DNA from 4 places in the Paenibacillus sp. FSL H7-0690 genome. Region 1 is predicted to be linked to each of the others. Evidence: predicted binding sites of a transcription regulator. Region 1 holds the regulator's gene; each other region holds the start of a gene.
The links. Region 1 encodes Rex, which represses fermentation and respiration genes when NADH is low (regulators of the CRP and FNR family bind a similar motif). Its sites were predicted from a motif close to TTGTGAAATATTTCACAA; they were not measured.
Positions count from the first base shown of each region.

Region 2: MHI32_RS11645 (DUF1641 domain-containing protein) is a predicted target of Rex. The motif match lies at 1,852-1,869, and genes of this name have one in related genera.
Region 3: nirB (nitrite reductase large subunit NirB) is a predicted target of Rex. The motif match lies at 2,795-2,812, and genes of this name have one in related genera.
Region 4: MHI32_RS19870 (polymer-forming cytoskeletal protein) is a predicted target of Rex. The motif match lies at 2,079-2,096, and genes of this name have one in related genera.

Region 1 is NZ_CP150281.1:4,674,728-4,679,872, reverse strand. It holds gene dinG (ATP-dependent DNA helicase DinG) at 1-2,353, shown strand, start outside; gene MHI32_RS20615 (redox-sensing transcriptional repressor Rex) at 2,484-3,137, shown strand; gene MHI32_RS20610 (amidohydrolase) at 3,124-4,425, shown strand; gene MHI32_RS20605 (DUF5590 domain-containing protein) at 4,598-5,116, shown strand.
Region 2 is NZ_CP150281.1:2,682,739-2,687,883, reverse strand. It holds gene MHI32_RS11650 (NAD(P)/FAD-dependent oxidoreductase) at 57-1,235, opposite strand; gene MHI32_RS11645 (DUF1641 domain-containing protein) at 1,276-1,719, opposite strand; gene MHI32_RS11640 (DUF2785 domain-containing protein) at 1,920-2,762, opposite strand; gene MHI32_RS11635 (nitroreductase family protein) at 2,984-3,601, shown strand; gene MHI32_RS11630 (hypothetical protein) at 3,712-4,332, opposite strand; gene MHI32_RS11625 (EFR1 family ferrodoxin) at 4,336-5,145, opposite strand, start outside.
Region 3 is NZ_CP150281.1:4,993,578-4,998,722, forward strand. It holds gene nirD (nitrite reductase small subunit NirD) at 1-221, opposite strand, end outside; gene nirB (nitrite reductase large subunit NirB) at 254-2,677, opposite strand; gene MHI32_RS22080 (hypothetical protein) at 2,909-3,619, opposite strand; gene ric (iron-sulfur cluster repair di-iron protein) at 3,770-4,465, opposite strand; gene MHI32_RS22090 (hypothetical protein) at 4,847-5,145, opposite strand, start outside.
Region 4 is NZ_CP150281.1:4,500,863-4,506,007, forward strand. It holds gene MHI32_RS19860 (histidine phosphatase family protein) at 1-539, shown strand, start outside; gene MHI32_RS19865 (hypothetical protein) at 602-847, opposite strand; gene MHI32_RS19870 (polymer-forming cytoskeletal protein) at 1,469-2,020, opposite strand; gene MHI32_RS19875 (LacI family DNA-binding transcriptional regulator) at 2,662-3,573, shown strand; gene MHI32_RS19880 (MFS transporter) at 3,621-4,886, shown strand; gene MHI32_RS19885 (hypothetical protein) at 4,910-5,145, opposite strand, start outside.

The DNA.
Region 1 (5,145 bases):
GCTGCTTACGATCCAGAGACTCTGTGAGCTGTTTACCGAAGAGGATAGTGATCTGGGCTGGTACTTTGATGGTCTGCTGCGAGAGCGGGAAGCGGAGACGCTACAGCCCGAAGGTGATCTGACTTTCTATCGTCAATTAGCGCTTGCAGTAGGAGATTGGACGGAGTTAGCGCCACCTAGAGATGAGCATGCTGAGAATCCGCTAGCGAATTTATCTTTTACTGATTATATGGACGAAGTAACCAAACGACTTAAAGACACATTACCGCAGTATGAAAGCCGGGAAGCTCAGGATATTATGATCAATGAGGTGATGACGGCACTTGCCGAAGACAAACACCTACTGATCGAAGCGGGCACAGGAACCGGTAAATCGCTCGGTTATTTGTTGCCTGCCATTTATCAAAGCGTTCGCACCAATGAAAAAGTCATGGTCAGCACTCATACCATTAATCTGCAGGACCAATTGCGCGAGCGGGATATCCCTTTGTTAACGCAGGTAGTTCCTTTTCCGTTTAAAGCTGCTATTTTTAAGGGAAGAGGGCATTATTTGTGTCTGCGTAAGTTTGAGCATAAAATTAATAAAAAGGACTTTATAAGCCCAAGGGAAGATGCGCTTACTGCCGCTCAGATGATTGTATGGCTCACTCAAAGTGAATCAGGGGATGATGAAGAGCTGAATTTAAGCGGCCGGGGCGGTGATTTCTGGGAGACGGTGGCAAGCGATACCGATTCCTGTCTGGGCCGTTCTTGTCCTTGGTTCCGCAAATGTTATTATCATAGGGCCAAGCATGAAGCTGGGATTGCTGATGTGGTTATTACGAACCACTCCAAGCTATTCGCAGATGTTAAGGCTGGGCACCAGCTGCTTCCGGCTTACGAGCATCTTGTCATTGATGAAGCACATCATTTAGAAGATGTGGCTGGTAAACATCTTGGCATGCATATGAAGCATTTCACGGTGGCACACACGTTATCGCGACTGTATAAAGATAGCCGAAACGGACAGCTCCCTGCTCTGCGTCAAATATTACAGTCGTCAGGCAGTGAAGAGGCTTCAGAATGGAGCGGAGTCATCGATCGGATCTACCCGGATCTGCTTACTGTCAAAGAAACCTGGGATGCACTCAGCGACAAGCTGTTCAGCCTATTGCCGGAACGCAGTGATGCAGGGGCAGGAGAAGCGGGACAACTGGTTATGCGGTTGCTTCCTGCCCGTAAGCCGAAGGATTGGGATGAATTGGTTGCGCTAGAGAACACTATGAATCTGACGTTAAGCGACATCATCCGTAAGGGTGATAAAATGCTTAACGAGATGCGTGACCAGGAAAGCCAATCCTCAGCAGACAGCCTTGTTACTGATATTAGCGGTTTATTTAAAGATTTGGCTTCCATACGTGAGCAAGTAAGATTCTTTATGGGGCTGAATGACGATAATGTAGTATATTGGCTGGAGGCAAATGGAAATTACCGCAGCAAATCCCTACAGCTGTATGCCGTCCCTGTGGATGTTAGCAGCCAGCTTAAAGAGTTGTTCTTCGATAAGAAAAAAAGCATCGTGCTTACCTCGGCGACGCTATCTGTAGATAAATCTTTTCAATTTATGATTGATAATCTCGGACTTAACGAAGCTGCAGAAGAGGGACGTCTAATGACCTCACTCCTTCCATCTCCCTTTAAATATCGCGAGCAGGCACTGCTAGTTATACCGCGTGATTTTCCTAGTGTGAAGGGGAGTGTGGGCGATGCTCGATTTGTCGATACACTCGTACAGTCATTATCGGAAGCTGCTAAAACAACACGTGGGCGGATGCTGGTTCTGTTTACTTCTTATAAAATGCTGCGTCAGGTATATGATCCGCTTAAAGAGGCTTTGGCCTCACAAGAGATTACGGTGCTTGGTCAAGGCGTGGAAGGTGGCAGCCGGAGCAAGTTGATCCGCCGCTTTCAGGACAGTGCAGCATCCGTATTGCTGGGGACGAGCAGCTTCTGGGAAGGTGTAGATATTCCAGGTGAAGCACTGACTTGCCTGGCCATCGTGAGACTTCCGTTTCAACCACCGAATCACCCGTTGGCGGAAGCGAAGTCGGAGTTATTGCAGGCCCAGAAGAAGAATCCGTTCATGAAATTATCTGTTCCTCAAGCGGTTATTCGTTTTAAGCAGGGATTCGGAAGACTGGTTCGCACGGCGCAGGATCGTGGAATAGTTATTGTTTATGATACAAGGGTTATTGAATCTCATTACGGGAAGTATTTCCTTTATTCATTGCCTGGTCCCAAAATGGAGCATATGCTTACTGATCAAATGGTCCCTCGCATAGCGGAATGGCTAGAGGATGGCGGCGCTTCTTAAAACGCTCGTCTTCAGTTTAGCTCCTCCTTATCCTTAAGGGCGGTGTGTTACAGTCCCGTCCTTAATAAGGAGAGGTAGACGTTTGAATATGGATTTTCACAAGAACATTACTATTTTTAGGAGGAAAAATATGAAATCGGATAAAATATCAGAAGCCGTTGTTCGCAGACTGCCTGTGTACTTGCGTTTTTTGAATGATCTCCAGAATCGCGAAATATTAACAGTTTCCTCTCAGGAACTTGGGCAAAAGCTTGATCTTAATCCCGCACAGATTCGTAAGGATTTAGCATATTTTGGTGACTTCGGCAGAAAAGGTATCGGCTATGATGTAACGTATCTTATTGAGAAAATCCGTCATATCCTGAAGCTGGATCAACAGCTTAATGTAGCTTTAGTTGGAGCAGGTAATCTCGGACATGCCTTGTCTAATTACAATGCATATCTCAAAGATACTATGAAAATCACGGCTATATTTGATTCGTACGCTCCTAAGGTTGGACGTAAGATCAACTCCCTTACTGTGCAACCGATGGATGAACTAGGCAGCACAATTCGTGAGCAAGGTATTCGCATTGGCATTATTACCGTACCTGATTCAGAAGCTCAAAATGTAGCAGATATCCTCATTTCTTCTGGGATTGAAGCGATTTTGAACTTTGCCCCTGTGATTCTGAAGACACCACCGAATATCCGGGTGCATGCAGCTGATTTTACAACTGATCTGCAAAGTCTTGCTTATTACTTGCGGGATGGAAAGGAAGAAAGTGAACATGAACAACAATAAAACGATAATTAAGGGCGGGTATTTTCTGACTCCGGGAACGGATGAGCCGGTTCTGAGTGGATATATGACTATTGAAGATGATTTAATCACTTACATAGGAAAAGAAGAGCCTCAGATGGAAGCTGGAGTGCAAGTGGTTGATGGCAGCCGTCTGCTGTTCATGCCTGGACTTGTAAACACACACGGTCATGCGGCGATGTCTTTGCTGCGTGGATATGGAGATGATTTAGCGCTACAAGTGTGGCTTCAGGAGAAGATGTGGCCAATGGAGGAAAAGTTCACCGGTGATGATGTATACTGGGGAACCTCCTTATCTGTATTGGAAATGCTGAAGGGTGGAACTACGACCTTCCTCGATATGTATGATCATATGGACCGAGTAGCCGAGGTAGCTGAGTTATCAGGTATCCGTTCCGTATTGATGCGTGGTGTGATCGGGTTATGTCCAGAGGATGTACAGAATCACAAGCTTGCGGAAGCGATTTCTTTTGCCCGTAACTGGCATGGAAAGGCTGACGGTAGAATTACTACTATGATCTCGCCACACGCCCCTTATACTTGCCCTCCTGACTTCCTGGTTAAGTTCGTGCAGGCAGCGCATGATCTGGATTTACCGATGCATACGCATATGTCCGAAACGAAACGTGAAGTGGAACAAAATGTGGCGGATTACGGGTTGCGTCCTGTAGCTCACTTAGAGAAGCTTGGAATGTTCACACGTCCCTCGATAGTTGCACATGGTGTTCATTTAAATGATGAAGAGATTGAGATCTTGGCTCGCCATAATGTGGGTGTATCTCATAATCCGGGCAGTAATTTGAAGCTGGCTAGCGGAGTGGCTCGGGTTACTGATCTTCTAAAAGCTGGTGTGAAGGTGTCTCTTGGCACGGATGGCGCGGCAAGCAACAATAACTTGGATATGTTTGAAGAGATGCGGCTTGCAGCTCTCATTCATAAGGGTGTCAGCGGTGATCCAACGGCTGTCCCTGCTCCAGAAGCTCTGCGTATGGCTACAGAATATGGCGCGAAGTCCATCTTTTTAAATAATGTAGGCAGACTTGCTGTAGGGATGAAAGCTGATTTCATTGCTATTGATATCGATCAGCCGCATTTGCTGCCACACACAGATCTGTTGTCTCATGCAGTTTACTCTGCTAGCGCTAAGGATGTTGAGCATGTGTGGGTGAATGGTAAACAGGTCATCAAGCATGGACAATGCTTAACCCTGGATGAGGAAGCTATCCGGCGTAAAGCGCAAGAAGCCTTCGAAGGTTTATTGAAGCGTTAAGTCTGGAGAATAACGAATAAATAATAGGCTGTGACTTTTTGCTTTTAGCAAAAGTTGCGGCCTTTTGTGCATTTTTAAGACTGGGAAAGCTAGAAAATTATGAAATTTTGGATAAACACGCGGGTGTGTTATATAATCAAAAAAGATATATTACTAGAAAGGGAGCTGTACCTTGAAGAAAAGGAAAAAATGGATCCTCCTGGGGTCAGTTCTGATTCTGCTCCTGGGGTTTGGACTTATCCAGTTCTATGCCTATATTATGAAAGATCAATGGAACGAGCGTGATATCGCTAAGGATGTTGCCAAAACCAGAGCGGGTCTAACAGAGGTAACCAAAGCACAAAAATCGGTTTGGGATGAAAATGCAGTGTACTGGGTATTAACTGGGAAAAATGAAGCCGGGACTGCTCTTATGGTCTGGGTCCGCTTTACGGTAGATGGAAAATTTGCTGAAGGCGACGACGCAGTGTTTGCTGAGGAACTAAGTAAAGGAACCTCGGAAGCCCAAATACGCGGCATTATCAAAGCTGATCTTCCGGACATAACGATTGAACGCTTGCTGCCGGGAGTATATAACGGAGAGTATGCTTGGCAGCTTTTTTATAATCAGAGCGGTCGGTATTATTATCAATTTTATCGCTTTTCGGATGGGTCCCGAATGGGCGAAGGTTACAGTTTACCTAAAAGTTAAGCTGAACATAAGGAAATTAAGGGTGGCAT
Region 2 (5,145 bases), 2.0 Mb from region 1:
AAAAACAATAACAAAAACCCCGCTCAGATTTGAGCAGGGTTTAGGGTTAAACTATATTAGTAAGCTAGGCTGAACAATCCTTTAATGTGGGACAAGTAACGGATATTACTTGCTTCCTTCATTAGAGTTGCAGGCAAGCCTTTTAACGGAGTAGAACTTGCACCAACGATGGCAACACCGTCTTTACGGCCTAAGCTAGCAAGTGTACCAGAGTTGATTGGGCTAAAGCTTTCAAACGATTTATTTTTCAAGAAGGCATACAGATTGTATCCGATCAATTCACCCATTTGCCAAGCAATTTGCGCAGTTGGAGGGTAAGGACGTCCATCTTCTGCAAAGACCACCGCGCTGTCACCAGCAACGAATACATCTTTGTGGGAAGTGGATTGCAAGAATTCATTCACCGTTGCACGACCTCGGTTAACTTCAAGACCCGATTCGCCGATGAGTGGATTTCCTTGTACGCCACCAGTCCATACAAATGTGTTAGCAATAATTTTTTGACCGTCTTTCAAGTCAATCGCATTGCCTTCTACATTCGTAACAGGAAGACCTGTCAGGAATTGAACACCACGTTTCTCCAAGCTTGCTACAGCACGTTCGATTAATGCATCTGGCAATACTGGAAGGATTTTAGGACCTGCTTCAACGAGCATAAGCTTAATTTCTTTAGGATCAACGCCATATTTTTTAGTAAGTGTAGGCAATACATCCGCGATTTCACCAACAAGCTCAACACCTGTTAAGCCGCCGCCACCGATCAGGATGTTTGCATCTGCTTCATTTTTCGATTTCGCATATTCACGAATACGATCTTCAATATGTTGATGAATTTTGTTAGCATCTGCAGCTGATTTCAATACCATACTGTATTGTTCAAGCCCTGGAATGCCAAAATAAGCTGTAGTGCTGCCAAGACCTACAACAAGCGCATCATAAGTAAGTGTCACGCCATCAGAAAGAACAATTTGTTTGTTCTCCACAGAAAATGAATTAACCTTCGCGATTTTCAGGTCAATATCTTTCCCTGCGAAAAGCTTAGTTAGAGGCATAGCTACAGCACCCTCTGCAACACTACCTGCTGCAAGACGATGCAATTCTGTAATGATTTGGTGGGTAGGATACTGATTAACTACAGTAATTTTAGCTTCATCTTTTTTGAGATATTTGCGTACGGTTAAGGCGCTTAGTAGACCACCATAACCTGCTCCTAGAATGACAATATGTTTAGACATGATGTTTCCTCCGTCCCTTACGTATAAGATATGAAAATGATTATTTCTGCTTACTGCGTTCTCCAGCAACTTGAAGGTATGCATTTACGAAACGGAAAAGCTTTTGCGCTTGCGGATCTTTCAACAACTTCATAAGACCAAAAAGACCAATAACTTCGTTACTTTCATTCGCACGATCTTTTGCTTCGATCACTGTAGCTGCCATATTCTTCGCGGAATGCACTACAGGTTCAGCAAGTTCTTTAATTGCACTTACCGTATCACTTTTCAAGACATCATCCGCTGCGACAGTTTGCACAAAGTCATAGGACTTTGTAAGCACGCCAACAAGCTCAGTTAATTTTGGCAGCTGTTCCACCAAGACTGTTAATGATTCCTGAACTTCTGGTTTCAAGAGCTGCTCAAGAACATCCATTTGTTCCTTGCTAACAGCTACTTTTGGTGATTCTTGTTCAGGTTGTGTTTGAGTGATTGATTCTGACATATCCAAATCTCCTCTGCAATAAGCTTTGCTGCTTAATAGTAATAAAAAACATAAGAACTTTTAACGCCATATTTCTATTATAGCACTTATCAAGTTATAAATGTCACAAAGTTTTTGAATTTCCATAAAAATTTGTGATTTTTATTACATTATAATAAATTATTAAAATTACTAGTGTTAATTAAAACCGTTTGAGTGAATTAATGTACAAATTCATTCAAATTCTTCTCAGTTTTCAATAAAACCTCCACAATGTCCATATTCTTCTCTGTTAGAAGTAACCTGAAATAAAGAGAACGCAGGAAGTTCTTTGTATTTATTCGATTAACGTACTGGCTGTGGCTTCTAGGCCAACTGCCACATTGCGCCAAGTTGAGAATCCAATCGGTTATAGACTGCTGTGGAAGTAAATGATGATCGATGATTGTAACTATAATAGTAGCAATCCTTTCATCTTCTTCGTCCCTGAATATGTATTGATCGTTATAAAGCATCTTTTGAATAACTGCCAGAACCTCTTCCCGCACCGCGGCATCACTCTCCGAGCATAAAACCAGCTCATCCAAGGCGTCGGCGCCATGGGCTGCTGCGTGTGCCCAGCCTTCTTTTTCCATATAACCTCTTAAGTCCCGTTCTTCCTCATAATAACGAATCAAACCCTGCTTCACCTTTATAAATTCAGAGCTATCTAATATAACCTTTTCCCTATGCCGCTGGAGAATAAGAGCAACAACCAATACAGAAAATGTTCTTGTATACACCGTGAGATCTTCTTTATTCCCAATGTGATAAAAAAGATGCTGCTCGTCAAGAAGTATCCACAGCAGTTCACGAAGCTCCGCATCATTAAACCAACGTTTCTCATTAATCCATTTGTAGAATGTGGAATAAATCAATTCATCACGCAGTACAGGCTCGGGATCTCCTATATGCTCAAGCATCAACTTCACATAATCCTTTATGTCCTCTCCACTTCTAAGCTCGTAGTCATTCTCTTCTATTCTTTGCAAATCTATCATCAATTGTTCTCTACTATTAATCAATTTATCCACCCTTTCATCCACTGTGTTTCTACATATCCTAATATCCTAATTTATGTCCTATTTTTTGACAACAGGGTATTCAAGATTAACTTCAATAAATTTTATCATTGACGAATTTTTTAGGCTGTGTTATTTTGAGTTAGTAACATTTAGTTAGTTCATTTACAAATATCAGGTGTTGATATTTTACAACCGAATACATACACAACGGAGGAATACTTATGAGCGCTTTTACAGACTTGATTCAGTCACGCAGATCCGCTATGAATTTTGTGGAAGGGGTTATCATCCCTCAGAATGAATTAGAGGAAATGTTCTCTTATGCCAGATTGGCACCATCGGCCTATAATCTACAGCATACAAATTACAAAGTGATATCTAACAAGAGCTTAAAAGAAGAAATTCGCGAAGCAGCTTACGGCCAATATAAAATCCATACTGCTTCAGCAGTTATTGTAGTGCTAGGAGATAAGCATGCTTATCAGCAGGCTCCAGAAATCTATGGCGGGCTTAAAGCTTTAGGAGCGATGTCACAAGAGGAATATGATGAGCAAATAGAGATGATTAACAATGCTTACATTGATAAGGATGCTTTTCAAAGAGATGAAGCAATACGTAATGCCTCTCTCTCTGCCATGCACTTTATGCTGATCGCCAAAGATAAAGGCTGGGATACCTGCCCGATGATCGGCTTCGATGCTGATGCTATCCAATCCACCTTGAATCTGCCAGATCATATGGTACCTGTTATGCTGATCACGATCGGCAAAGACAAAAAACATAAAATCAGACCCCGCGGCTACCGTAAGCCAGTCAACGAATTCGTTGAATTCATCTGATTATAGATACAGCAAAACGTTCCATCCGAGGCAAGTAGCGGGTGGAACGTTTTTTAATTGGAACTCATCATGAAGATAATGAACCGTACACCCGATATACAAGAGGGGCTCTACTTCGCATATTGTAAAATGGCTATCGCTGCTCGTTCCCGTCGTTCGGAGTCATCACAAATCAAAGCATCTTTCAAAATATTAAGCGCCTTAGAGAGTGTCTCCTCATCCAATTCCAGCGGACTATTCATTTCTTGTTCATTAGCAGAAACACCTGTAATCCACAGATCCAAGCGAGCACTTGGTTTGGGACCCTTATATTGTACAACCGGTGCACTTTGGTTAAATAACTCCCGCACGCCTGTGTTTAGTTCAGAAATCGGCACACTTTTCAACCACGTCACACCACGCCGATGGCATGTACCCTCGTCAACATTATCAGTAAACTCGTTGTAAAAATAATCTCCGAGGTCCCCGAGATGTACCCAATCTCCATCGACCACCAGCACATAATCTCCATCTTGCATCGTATGTACAAATAGCTGAAGGGCTTGCAGATGTTGCGTAAGCTCCAACTCACTATATTGGTATGTGCCAATCAATCGATCACGAAGTTCCTCTGTGCTTAGATTCTCCAGATCCCCTATTCCGGGGTAGCCGATACTCACATAATTATCCTCCAAAAATGTGGTGATCCGCTCAATCCCCAGTGGCTTCGATCCCATCCGAAACAGATTCATATGTCATTCCTCCAAATACTTAATAAAATGCTTGTAGTAGCCCTTGGATTTGGGAGTAACAAACCGTCCATCATTCGCAGAATCCTTCATTAGTTTATGAAGCTTCGGACCTCCAGTATAGGGATCTACTACGCTAGCCTTAAGTCGTGTCGCTTGGATTGCCTTCTGAGGACAAGAATAAACACAACGCATACATAATAAACAATTTTGACTGAAAACAATTCTTTCTACGCCGCTACTAATATTGGATGTTGGACAGTTTCTGACACATTTTAAGCATAGTGTGCAAGCGTCCGTTGTACGCAATCCTTTGGCGAAGTATTTTCCCCCTTGGTGCTCCTCACAATAATATACTGTTCTCAGAACCCGCTCCAACACAGGGTGAATCGGCAGATTTCGTGGTGTCCGCTTTACGATTTCCTCTGCAAACAATTCCACCTTACGCTGTGCGGCTTGATACAACTGCTTATTCAACCTGTCATCATATTTAATATAAAAATTACATGGCATCGCCAAAATCGAATTGTGAAAGGGATTATATCCCTTCCCACGCAAAGAACGAAGCACCGTATTCGAAGCACCGTTATTGATATAGTGTGGAGAGGATGCCGTTTTGAATACAAATGCCGGGGTTCCATTACAATCAGGTAGCCCTTCTGCAAAACGTTCAACAAAACCGGAAGCGCCAAAGCCTAGAACCGGATGACCAATACCTATAAGATCATAGGCTTCATATTCTACAGAACGAGTGCCTTTAAAAACATCTTCCACTCTAAACAAATCTACATCTTGCCCTTTACTTCTTAGCCTTTC
Region 3 (5,145 bases), 320 kb from region 1:
TTCCAATCGTACAGTGGATCGTACAGATAGTGACCTGACACGATCCCTTCAGCAAGCGGGCCCCCCTTAGGATGAGGACTGCGATTCTCTACTGCATAGATGGCTCCGTCAGAGGCACGGAACACAGCCAGTTCAACATTTCCAGCAATCACTACGCGGCCAATTTGCAGCAGGAAATCCTGTACTGATCCTATTGCATACGTTTGTGTGGTCTTATTCATTGGTCTCTCCCCTTCTGTGTGCGTTATATCCGTTAGACTCTTGTTTCTTCAAAAAGCGCAGTACGAGTGCTGCTGTCATTGAGCATTTTTTTCCAAGGATCCGTAACCTGAGTCAGAGCAAAGTCAATCCGTGCGGCCAGCTCTTTGCGGTTATCTTCATTATTCAAAATGACCATTTGAATCTGCTCAAGTCCCATACGCTCAACCCACTCGGAGGTTCTCTCCAAATAATTGCCGGTCTCACGGTAATATTGCATCACAGCGGAGCACACTTCGATCAACTCTTCATCGGTCTTTATTTTGCAGAAGGAGTCAGCGATCCGTGGCTTGATCCCACCGTTACCGCCGATAAACACTTCCCAACCGCCATCATTACCGACGATGCCAATATCCTTCGTACAGGATTCCGCACAGTTACGCGGGCAGCCGTTGACAGCTATTTTAAACTTGGCAGGAAAATCAAGACGTTCATACTTACGTTCTATGAGCGCGCCCATTCCCAGCGAATCCTGTGTGCCGAAACGGCAGAACTGTGAACCCACACAAGTCTTAACGGTACGTAGCGACTTGGCATAACCATAACCTGATGGCATATCGAGCTCTTCCCATACTTTCGGCAGATCCTCTTTTTTCACCCCGATTAGATCCAGGCGTTGCCCACCCGTCACCTTCACAACTTTCACATCATATTTAAGGGAGACATCGGCGATTTTCTTCAAATCCTCCGGTGTCGTTACCCCGCCGTACATACGTGGAATAACGGTATAGGTTCCGTCTTTCTGAATATTGGCTCCCATACGTTCATTAACAAAGCGTGATTCCTTCTCGTCTTGATGTGTATCCGGATTTATCATCCCCAGATAATAGTTAATCGCCGGACGGCATTTAGAGCAGCCTTCCTCTTGTTTCCAACCCAGTACATGCATAACCTCTTTAGTAGTACTAAGACCTTTAGCTGTAATCTCAGCAACAATCTCATCCCGGCTAAGCGTTGTGCAGCTACAAATTCCTTGCTTGGCAGACTGCTCAAAACTATCACCCAGGACAAATTGTAAAATTTGTTCTACAACCGGTTTACAACCTCCGCAAGAGCGCGTCGCTCCTGTACATGCTTTTATTTCGTCCACAGTAGTAAAACCATTTTCTATGACCGCATCCACAATCGCTTTTTTCGTAACCCCGTTACAGCCACAAACGATTTCTTCGTCCGCCATTGCTTCTACGGATGTGCTCTTTTTGGCTCCACTTCCGCAGCAGCCGGTACCCATAACCTCTGTATAAATTTCATCGGTCATTACAGCGCCTTGTTTTACTAACTTTTGCAGGTTAGCCGACTCTGTCACATCCCCGAACAGGACTGCACCAACAATGACATTGTCTTTGAGCAGAATTTTCTTATAGGTTCGCTTCCATTCATCTTTGCTTGAGATTACAGTATGTTCAGGAGAATCCATAAACTCACCTGCAGAAAATACATCCACTCCGGAAATTTTTAATTTGGTGGAGACAACAGAACCTTCATATGGGTTTGTGTCGCTTCCGCAGAGATGTTTAGCTAGAACCATCCCCTGCTCAAAGAGCGGCGCTACTAATCCGTAACAAACTCCGCGATGTTCGGCACATTCGCCAATGGAATATACATTTTGCATAGAGGTCTGCAGATAATCGTCCACTACAATCCCACGATTAACAGCAATTCCGCTTTCTTTTGCCACAGTTATATTCGGTTTGATGCCTACAGCCATAACTACAAAATCAGCCGCAAGTGAAGTGCCATCACTAAATTGTAATCCACTTACTCTCTGTTCCCCGGTCAATTCTACTGTTTGTTTGCCCATGGCAAATTTCACGCCTTGACGCTCTAGCTCAGCTTGCAACATAGAGGAGGCATTACGATCCAGCTGGCGCTCCATTAGATCTTCCATCAGATGCACTACAGTAACGTCCATGCCAAGGTTCACAAGACCCTTTGCCGCTTCCAAGCCAAGTAAACCCCCGCCGATTACCGCCGCTTTGTTGTATTGTTTAGCCGCAGCCAGCATTGCATCACAATCTGCAATATCCCGGAAACCCACAACGCCTTCCTTATCACAACCAGGTACAGGTAAAATAAATGAATTCGAACCCGTTGCAATAATCACTTTATCGTAAGAAACAGCCATACCGTTATCCGCAATTACTTGCTTAGAATGCTCGTCAATTCGTGTAACTGTTGTTGCTGTATGCAAGGTAATGTTGTTATCTTCATACCAATTCCAGTCGTTTAGGATGATATCATTGATGGTTTTGCTGCCTTCGAGAACATAGGACAACATGATCCGATTATAATTGGGATGAGGTTCGCTTCCAAAGACCGTAATGTCATAAGCTCCACCTAGCTTCAATATTTGCTCTAGCGTACCTATGCCTGCCATACCGTTGCCGACTAATACTAATTTTTCTCTCTTCGCTGCCATTGTTAGGTGCCTCCTCAGTCTTATCCGTTCTTGTTGAACTTTGCTTCAACTTCTCTTCTACATAATGGAATTATACATTTCAAAATTTAAGAGAGATTGTGATTACAGTCACATTAAATGTGAATGTTTTCACATAAAAATAAGGCAACTTTATTAGGTTATAACTTCCAATAAAAAAAGCCAGATCACGGGTTCTGAGCAACCGTTGATCTGGCATTTATGTACTTTTTTTTAACGTATAGCCAATAAAATCTCCAATTCATCCTGCACCCTAAGCTTCATGTCCATTCCATTCTCAAGCAGCTGCTTCCCATTCACCTTCATCTTCCAAACTTCATTGCTAAGGGGAGTATAATCACCAATGGATAACACCTTTTTGTTGTCTTCGGTCAACTGCACCACACTGCTGTTCTTCAACAAACCTCTCACTGTTAAATCTTCAGTAAATCCCATAACATATGAATGATTCAAATTCACTTGCTCACTTCCACCATTCACGGTCAACAACACAATTTGAAGGGGTTCCTCTTGTTCCTTAGACATCGCCGTAATTACTAATTTTGATTCATGCCCGACTGTTCGACCCCAATCCTCAGGTCCAATGGTCTCCCCATCCATTTGCAGCTCCCAATTCATTCCTGGACCGAGTGAAATATTATTTACCGTTAGAATGCTTGTGTTATCCTCAGAAAAGGTGGCCTTCCCACTACCTTTCAGTAGGTCAAAGATCGTTATCCCTTTTCTGTAGCTCTCGCTAAGCTGCTTGTCCAAAGGGTTGGTAAGCAAGTCATTTCCCGCAACGATAAGCGAAAGCGTAGGCCCGTCTGATCCTGCTAAGCCATTATTCCCTTCATTATTAATGTCAGCAAGAGTGGAACACCCACCTATTATGAATACGATGACTAATCCTAGTAACAACCTCCACATATATTTCGTGGGCATAGTGACACCGCCTTGTCCCGCCTAATGACCACACAGCGTCTCAGGCTTGTAGTAAGTTATGCATACTGTCTATTTAAGAATAACGTAAATAAGCTTTGTTCTCAAATATAAAAAAAGTCCCCTAAGGGACTCTATGAAAACTCATTTTTTCTACTGGAATCTAGGGAACAATATATTATTCTCCAGATGAACATGTTCAAAAGTCATGCTCTCCAGCTCCTCTAGCCGGGCATAAGTCAAACGATAGGTTGTACAAGCATGAGCCGGTGGGGTGAAATCAGCTGTTATTTTGCGTATTTGTCTCAATAGTTCGCCTGCTGTGTCATGTTCACTCTCGAGTTCAATTAATGCCTCGCGAAGTGTGGTCAGCCCTTCTTCACTTGGATTGGCATCATACGCTAATAATTTTGGAAACTCATCTTCCTCTTCTTTAGCTGTATGCTGAAGCAGATCTTCCTTAAGTGCATTAAACAAACTATATAACTCTTCTAAATGGGGGGAATCTCCGCCATGAACTCGGTATACCTTGGTTACATTTTGGCTAATTAGGGGCAGCTCTTCCCGCAGGTAATGGTGATGTTTACTCACGATATGCTCGATTAACTCTGCAGAAGGTGCTGTGTTCCATGCGAGTTCTTCTTGAGGTACCGGATATTCCTCGAACAGCTTGTTGAGATCACTAATGATCATCTCTTGATCTAGTCCACGCTCTACAGCTGCTTCAGCAAGAGGTTTGGCGCCTCCACAGCAGAAATCAATCCGTTTGGACTTGAAATAATCCGCAGCTTTTGGGAATTGCAGCACAATATCTTTTACCAGGGCATCTGGAGTAAATCCAGGTTGCACCGATTGCTTATGCTGTAAATCCGAAATTCTATCATTAGGTAGTTTAGTTTCCATAATAGTTCCTCCTCGGGATATGTGATCAGGTTCTGAAAAATCTTTTCTACCTGTTCACCTTAACCCTGAAAGGAGTTTTGACTTGTGATTGTACTCACGAAAATTGTATCTCTTTGTTGAACGAAAAAGGTCAATTATGGTGATCTCTGACCACAATCAACCTGTTTACATAACGCTTTAGCGTACTTTAGGTTAAAATTACCAAGCATTATTGTATGTACAAACGAAATGACGAAATTTTATACAGGTATTATATGTGTTATTGGCTGAATAATAGATTACTTAGGCACTCGGTAGCCCCACCAAAAGAAGAAGCTTGAGCAATACTTAAAAAGTTTCTTCTGTTACAGCCTTAAAAGGAGCGTGTCCAGTTTCTGCATTTCTTAATAAAGTCGGCTTTCTAAACCTTAAACTGCACCGCAACTTATAAATAGCCGTGTCTTCATTCATTTCAATGAAGATTACATCTATCCATATTGGTACTAATGGTTCTAGTCCACAAAGTATATTTATAGTTTTATCCAGCGTTAATTGCTTATTCCCAATGTTTTCTTCACTTAAAATGTTTAGCCTCATCATATCATCTGCACCGTTTAGCGGCTTGTCTTTTTCTTTCACAGGCTCTA
Region 4 (5,145 bases), 170 kb from region 1:
ATTCTGCGCTTACAGCCTTGGGCGAACAGCAGGCGGAATGGTTAAGAGATCGTTTGGAAGTAGAAAACTTAGGCGCAATTTATTCTAGTACTAGTCCAAGAGCATTGCATACTGCGCAGATTTTACGGGGAAAGCGGAGTTTACCTATTCATCAGCAAGTTTCTTTAATGGAAATTAACATGGGGAGCTGGGAAGGAATGAATACGGATCAGATACAACTAGAATCCCCTTTACAATATTCCCATTTTTTCACCAGACCCGATCTATATATTCCTCTAACCTCAGGTGAAACTTACAAGCAGCTTGAACAAAGAGTAGTGCCGACAATGGAGCGCATCATAAACGATAACGTAGGGCTAGAAGTGCTCATCGTCACGCATCGGATGACTTTAAAAGTCATTATGGCTTATTTTCTCAATAAATCATTGCAGGAAATTGGAGAGTTACCGGATATTCTCTCTACAGCATTATGTAAAGTAACCCTAACTAATAACAATACAACCATCGATCTGTATGGAGATACTTCACATTATCAATGACTATGGGTCAAAAAATAAAAAGGTAACTCCGATTAACGGGGCTACCTTTATAGGGTTCAACATTAAATATCCACACTTTTGATTATAAAACTGCGGACCTTCATCCATTTGCCTGAAATGAATTCATCAATCGTTTTCGTCTTTGGTCTAACGCAAAAGCGATGTTTTGCCCCTTTATCAAAGCCCACAGCTTCAAAAATTAGGCTATCCCCTATTTGCTCCTTGAAGAACACCTGCTTTAATCCCAACCTATTTAACATTTCAAGCTTTACGCTCTCAATATATGTGCGCGAATACTCCTTAGACATATGTGTTCCTCCTAGTAGTGGTAGTAATATTATAAGTCAATATGAAGAAAATCAACAATAGTTCATATATTCATCCACAAAAAACAACCAGGCAGCGATTCTCCGTTGGAGGTTCACTGCCTGGTGTTTTGGGTCTGCGGTGGTTTGCTTGAGTAGGTTACGAGCTAAGCTTAATCATTTGTAGCTTTCGGATACCCACTCCGTTGTAACGCACTATCTTGGTGAAATTTGTAAGATAACTGCATTCTATACACTTATTCCATATCCACAAGGGCTAATTCTAACTTTAAGTGTATTCTATACAATTAAAAACTAGAGAAGTAGCCTGTAGAGTATTAAATCAAGAAAAATTGATGTACTAAATACAGCTATTTTTATTGGCTGGGCGTTTTGAGCATTTTAGTTGTACAAAATACAGTTAAAACCATCTACTGTACACTTCAATACTCCATTACTTGTTACTTCAAAGCTTCCGTCGGCTCTCATATGGTAACTAGATGGGGTGTAGTCCATTATGAGTTTGCCCATTCATACTGATTCCTTTTTCCTGAACCTATCCGGATAATTCTATCTATTTAGTCCTTCAACTTCTACATCTAACTAATCGAAAACATCACTAACTTATTTAACTTCAGTTGCCCCAGTTACTTTACCTTCAATCCCTGCAGTTGCTTTCACATCTTCGTTTGCGAAGTAAAGATTTCCATCAATAGTCGAGGTTTCATGCAGATTAAATCCGTTCGCTTCTACATAAACATCACCTTTAATGGTTCCGCCTTGAACTCGTAAATTTTCACTTTGTACAGTTAACTTAGGTACAGTGAGTGTGTAATTGGCAGTAACTTTGTGATCAGCGTCTTGGGCATAAAGAGCAATCTTACGGTAGATGTCGCCGTCTGCGGCCCCTTTATCATGGAATTCGCCTTCAACAACAACATCTTGGGCAATCGTCACATCATTTAGAATGGCAATAATCCAATTTCCATCTTTACTTACAGCCTTGGTAAACGCATCTGCTTGATTTACGATTGAAGCTGTAGTAACTGCATCCGTTTGCTCTGTAGTTGGAGCCGTAGTAGCCGCCGAATTAGTCGCATTATTATTATTCGCACCACAACCAGACAAGACTGCAACCGAGACGCCTGCTACTAACATCATTTTAAATAACTTCATTTGAAATCCCCCTTGTTTTTGATTATAAATTAATTATATATTAAAATTTTTAATAAACAGGTGAAAATTTTCACAATATTGTGTCGTTATCTGAAGCGGTTTCACAAAGATCACTCCTTTCCATCCGGAATCGTATCCATAAGTAACACCTCATCTCGCTGCCCGTTTTAAGTTCATAGATCTTAATACTTATTTACCCAAATTTTAAGAAAGGTCACAAAGGTGATTAATTCCACACAAAAAGGACACTCCCAACAACTGCGGAAGTATCCTCATAATCTTTATTACTATAAATCTTTAGATTAGATATCCTCTTGAAAAAGATATGGAACCATCATACTCTACACTTACTTTTTTAATGTTAGGTTTATGCAAAACTCCAGCATTAAAATAATACAGCGGAAGGATGACCATTGGGTCAATAAACATTTTTTCAGCTTTTGCATAAAGCTTGTTTCGTATAATTTAGCTTAAGACGATTATCAAGCAGATCTTCCCAGAGTTGAATCTCAAGGGCTACATTCTTCCATTTCTAGCTACTTAACAGGGTCATCTGACTGCTCTCTCACCCCCCATTGACGCTTTAGAATCAGAATGTTAATCTTTAGAAAATATCACAAGGATAAGGGAGCTATTTACTGGTGAAAAAGACAACCATGAAGGACATCGCACTTCGTGCCAATGTCTCCGTCGCAACAGTGAGCTATGTTCTGAATCGTGTCGGCAACCAAACCATTCCTGAGAAAACGCGCCAGCAGATTCTTCAGCTTGCCGAGGAACTGCATTACATACCGAATCTGGCAGCACGTTCACTTGCGAATCAGAAAACAAGATTGGTCGGTGTGCTTGTTAACACAGCAGCCCATACCCCACACTGGAAGCTCCATGCCCAGTTCTCATTTATACATGCCTTGGAACAACGGTTAACAAATGCTGGTTACCATACGCTGCTATATTCACTTGATGTTGACCAGCCTTCTTTGGATATTATCGTAGAAAGAAAGCTGGAGGCTGTATTTCTGATCGATGTGCGCGAGGAAGCCTTTTATTCGATCTCCAAGCATTTTGTAGAAGGAATTCCTTTGATTCTGATCGACAGCATGATAGAAGATAAACTCTTTAAGCAAGTCTTTTTCAACTATCGAGCAGCTCTGCAAAAGGTAAAACCACAGGACCTTTCACAGGTATGTTTAATTATGGAGAGCTTCAATAACTCTTTCCTCACCCGCTTTATTCAGGACAGTCTTCCATTACCTGAAGAAGCGATATTCACCGTTGTCAATTTGGAGGAATTAAATACATTCTTACAGGAGGGGGGCTATAAAGAGGCCATTGTCATTAATGAGTTTATTGGAAGTTACGTTGAAAAAAACGGGAGGTTCGAACAACTCTCTGTTCTTTGCACCTGCAATTGTCCGGAAATATTAGGAGATGACGTTCATAAATTCATTTTCACAGGGGATAAAGCGGCTACTGCATTTGAACTCATGAACAAATTATTGCATCATTCTGACTACTCCGCACAAGAAAATAATTGTTATTTTGTAGAATAATTTTTTTGGCTATTCACTTAAGCGTTTAAGTTGAAAGGAGCATAACTATGCCTGGTCCTGTATTAGTGAAACAAGTTCCCTCTGCTGTTCAAGCTCATCCCTCACTTTGGGGAAATCGGAGATTCCTGCTGCTACTCAGTTCGTACTCCATTTCCTTGTTCGGTAACACTTTTCATAGTATTGCTTTAAGTTTATGGGTACTGCAAACGACCGGCAGCGCCAAAATGATTGCCACCATCACGATAATCAATTTATTGCTTAGTTCTTTGCTCGGATCGATAGGGGGAACTTTTGCGGATAGGGTCAATCGTCGAACCCTCATGCTGATCACAGATCTGATAAGTTGCGGACTCGTAGTGACACTAGCTTTAGCCATTTCCCTGCCCTCTACTTCGTTCATTATCGTCGCCATACTGACGGGTCTTACGACCATTTCAGCTTTATTCCAGTCCCCGGCATACCAAGCTTCTATCACTACTGTTGTTGGTAAAGAACATCTACAAAAAGCGGTAGGACTGTTGAACTTGTCTGAAAACATCTGCCGGACTATTGGTTATTCCGCCGGTGGGATTTTCGTAGCGAGTTTTGGAGCAGCCGACGCTATTTTATTTGATGGAGCTACATTCTTCCTCTCCTTTCTGCTCGTGTTAGCGGTCCGTTCCCTTCCTTTGCCAACTCAATTAAACAACGTGCCCAAGAAGGAACGGAAATTCACACAGGATTTGATCGATGGAATTCGCTATATTTGGAGATACCCTTTTGCAAGAGCCGTTATGATTATGCTTCCTACCTTAACCTTATTTTTTGTCCCCTCCCTGATGTTGACCCAGGTTATGGCCGTCAACGTGTGGGATTCCACTCCCTTTCAGTTTGGACTTATTGAAGCCTGTATTCCACTTGGTTATATGATCGGATCCGGTCTGATCTTACTGCTCGGCTCCAAATTGAAGAATAGAGGATTTCTTATTATGACTGGACTGCTATGTCTCGGTCCCCTGTACCTCCTGTTATCATTCGTCACTTCCGCTGCGATTGCCATTCCTATCATTCTTGTAATTGGCTTCATGTTCTCATTCTGCACGTTGCTGATTAATACAATCCTTAGGCTGGAAGTTTCAGAAGACCTCCAAGGTAGGGTGTTCGGTGTATTAGGTTCTATCATGAGTGTAGCCCCATCCATTGGTCTTACTGCTGTCTCATCCTTGTCTGATCTCTTCAGCCCTGGTCCTGTCATGGGTTCAATCGGAGTCTTACTGCTGCTGTTTGCCTTATCAACTATCACTAAATTAAAGGTAATTCGAAACTACAAGTAATTTCAGAACGTATCCTGTGTTCTTTATCGCCCTCTTTTTCTAATAACGCGTCTAAGATGAAGCTCAAACAGTAATAAAACAACCAGAAAAATCAATAACAGGAGACCCGCTATTCCAGTTAGAAACGGAAATAGGAGTGGGAAGAAAATACTAGGATAGACCTTAGTAACATCTGAATAATAGCCCATACCCATAAGGGAGGTACCGGAGAACTCGATTAGCTTGACGCCTAAATGATTGTTGCTTCTTTGCGCATAGC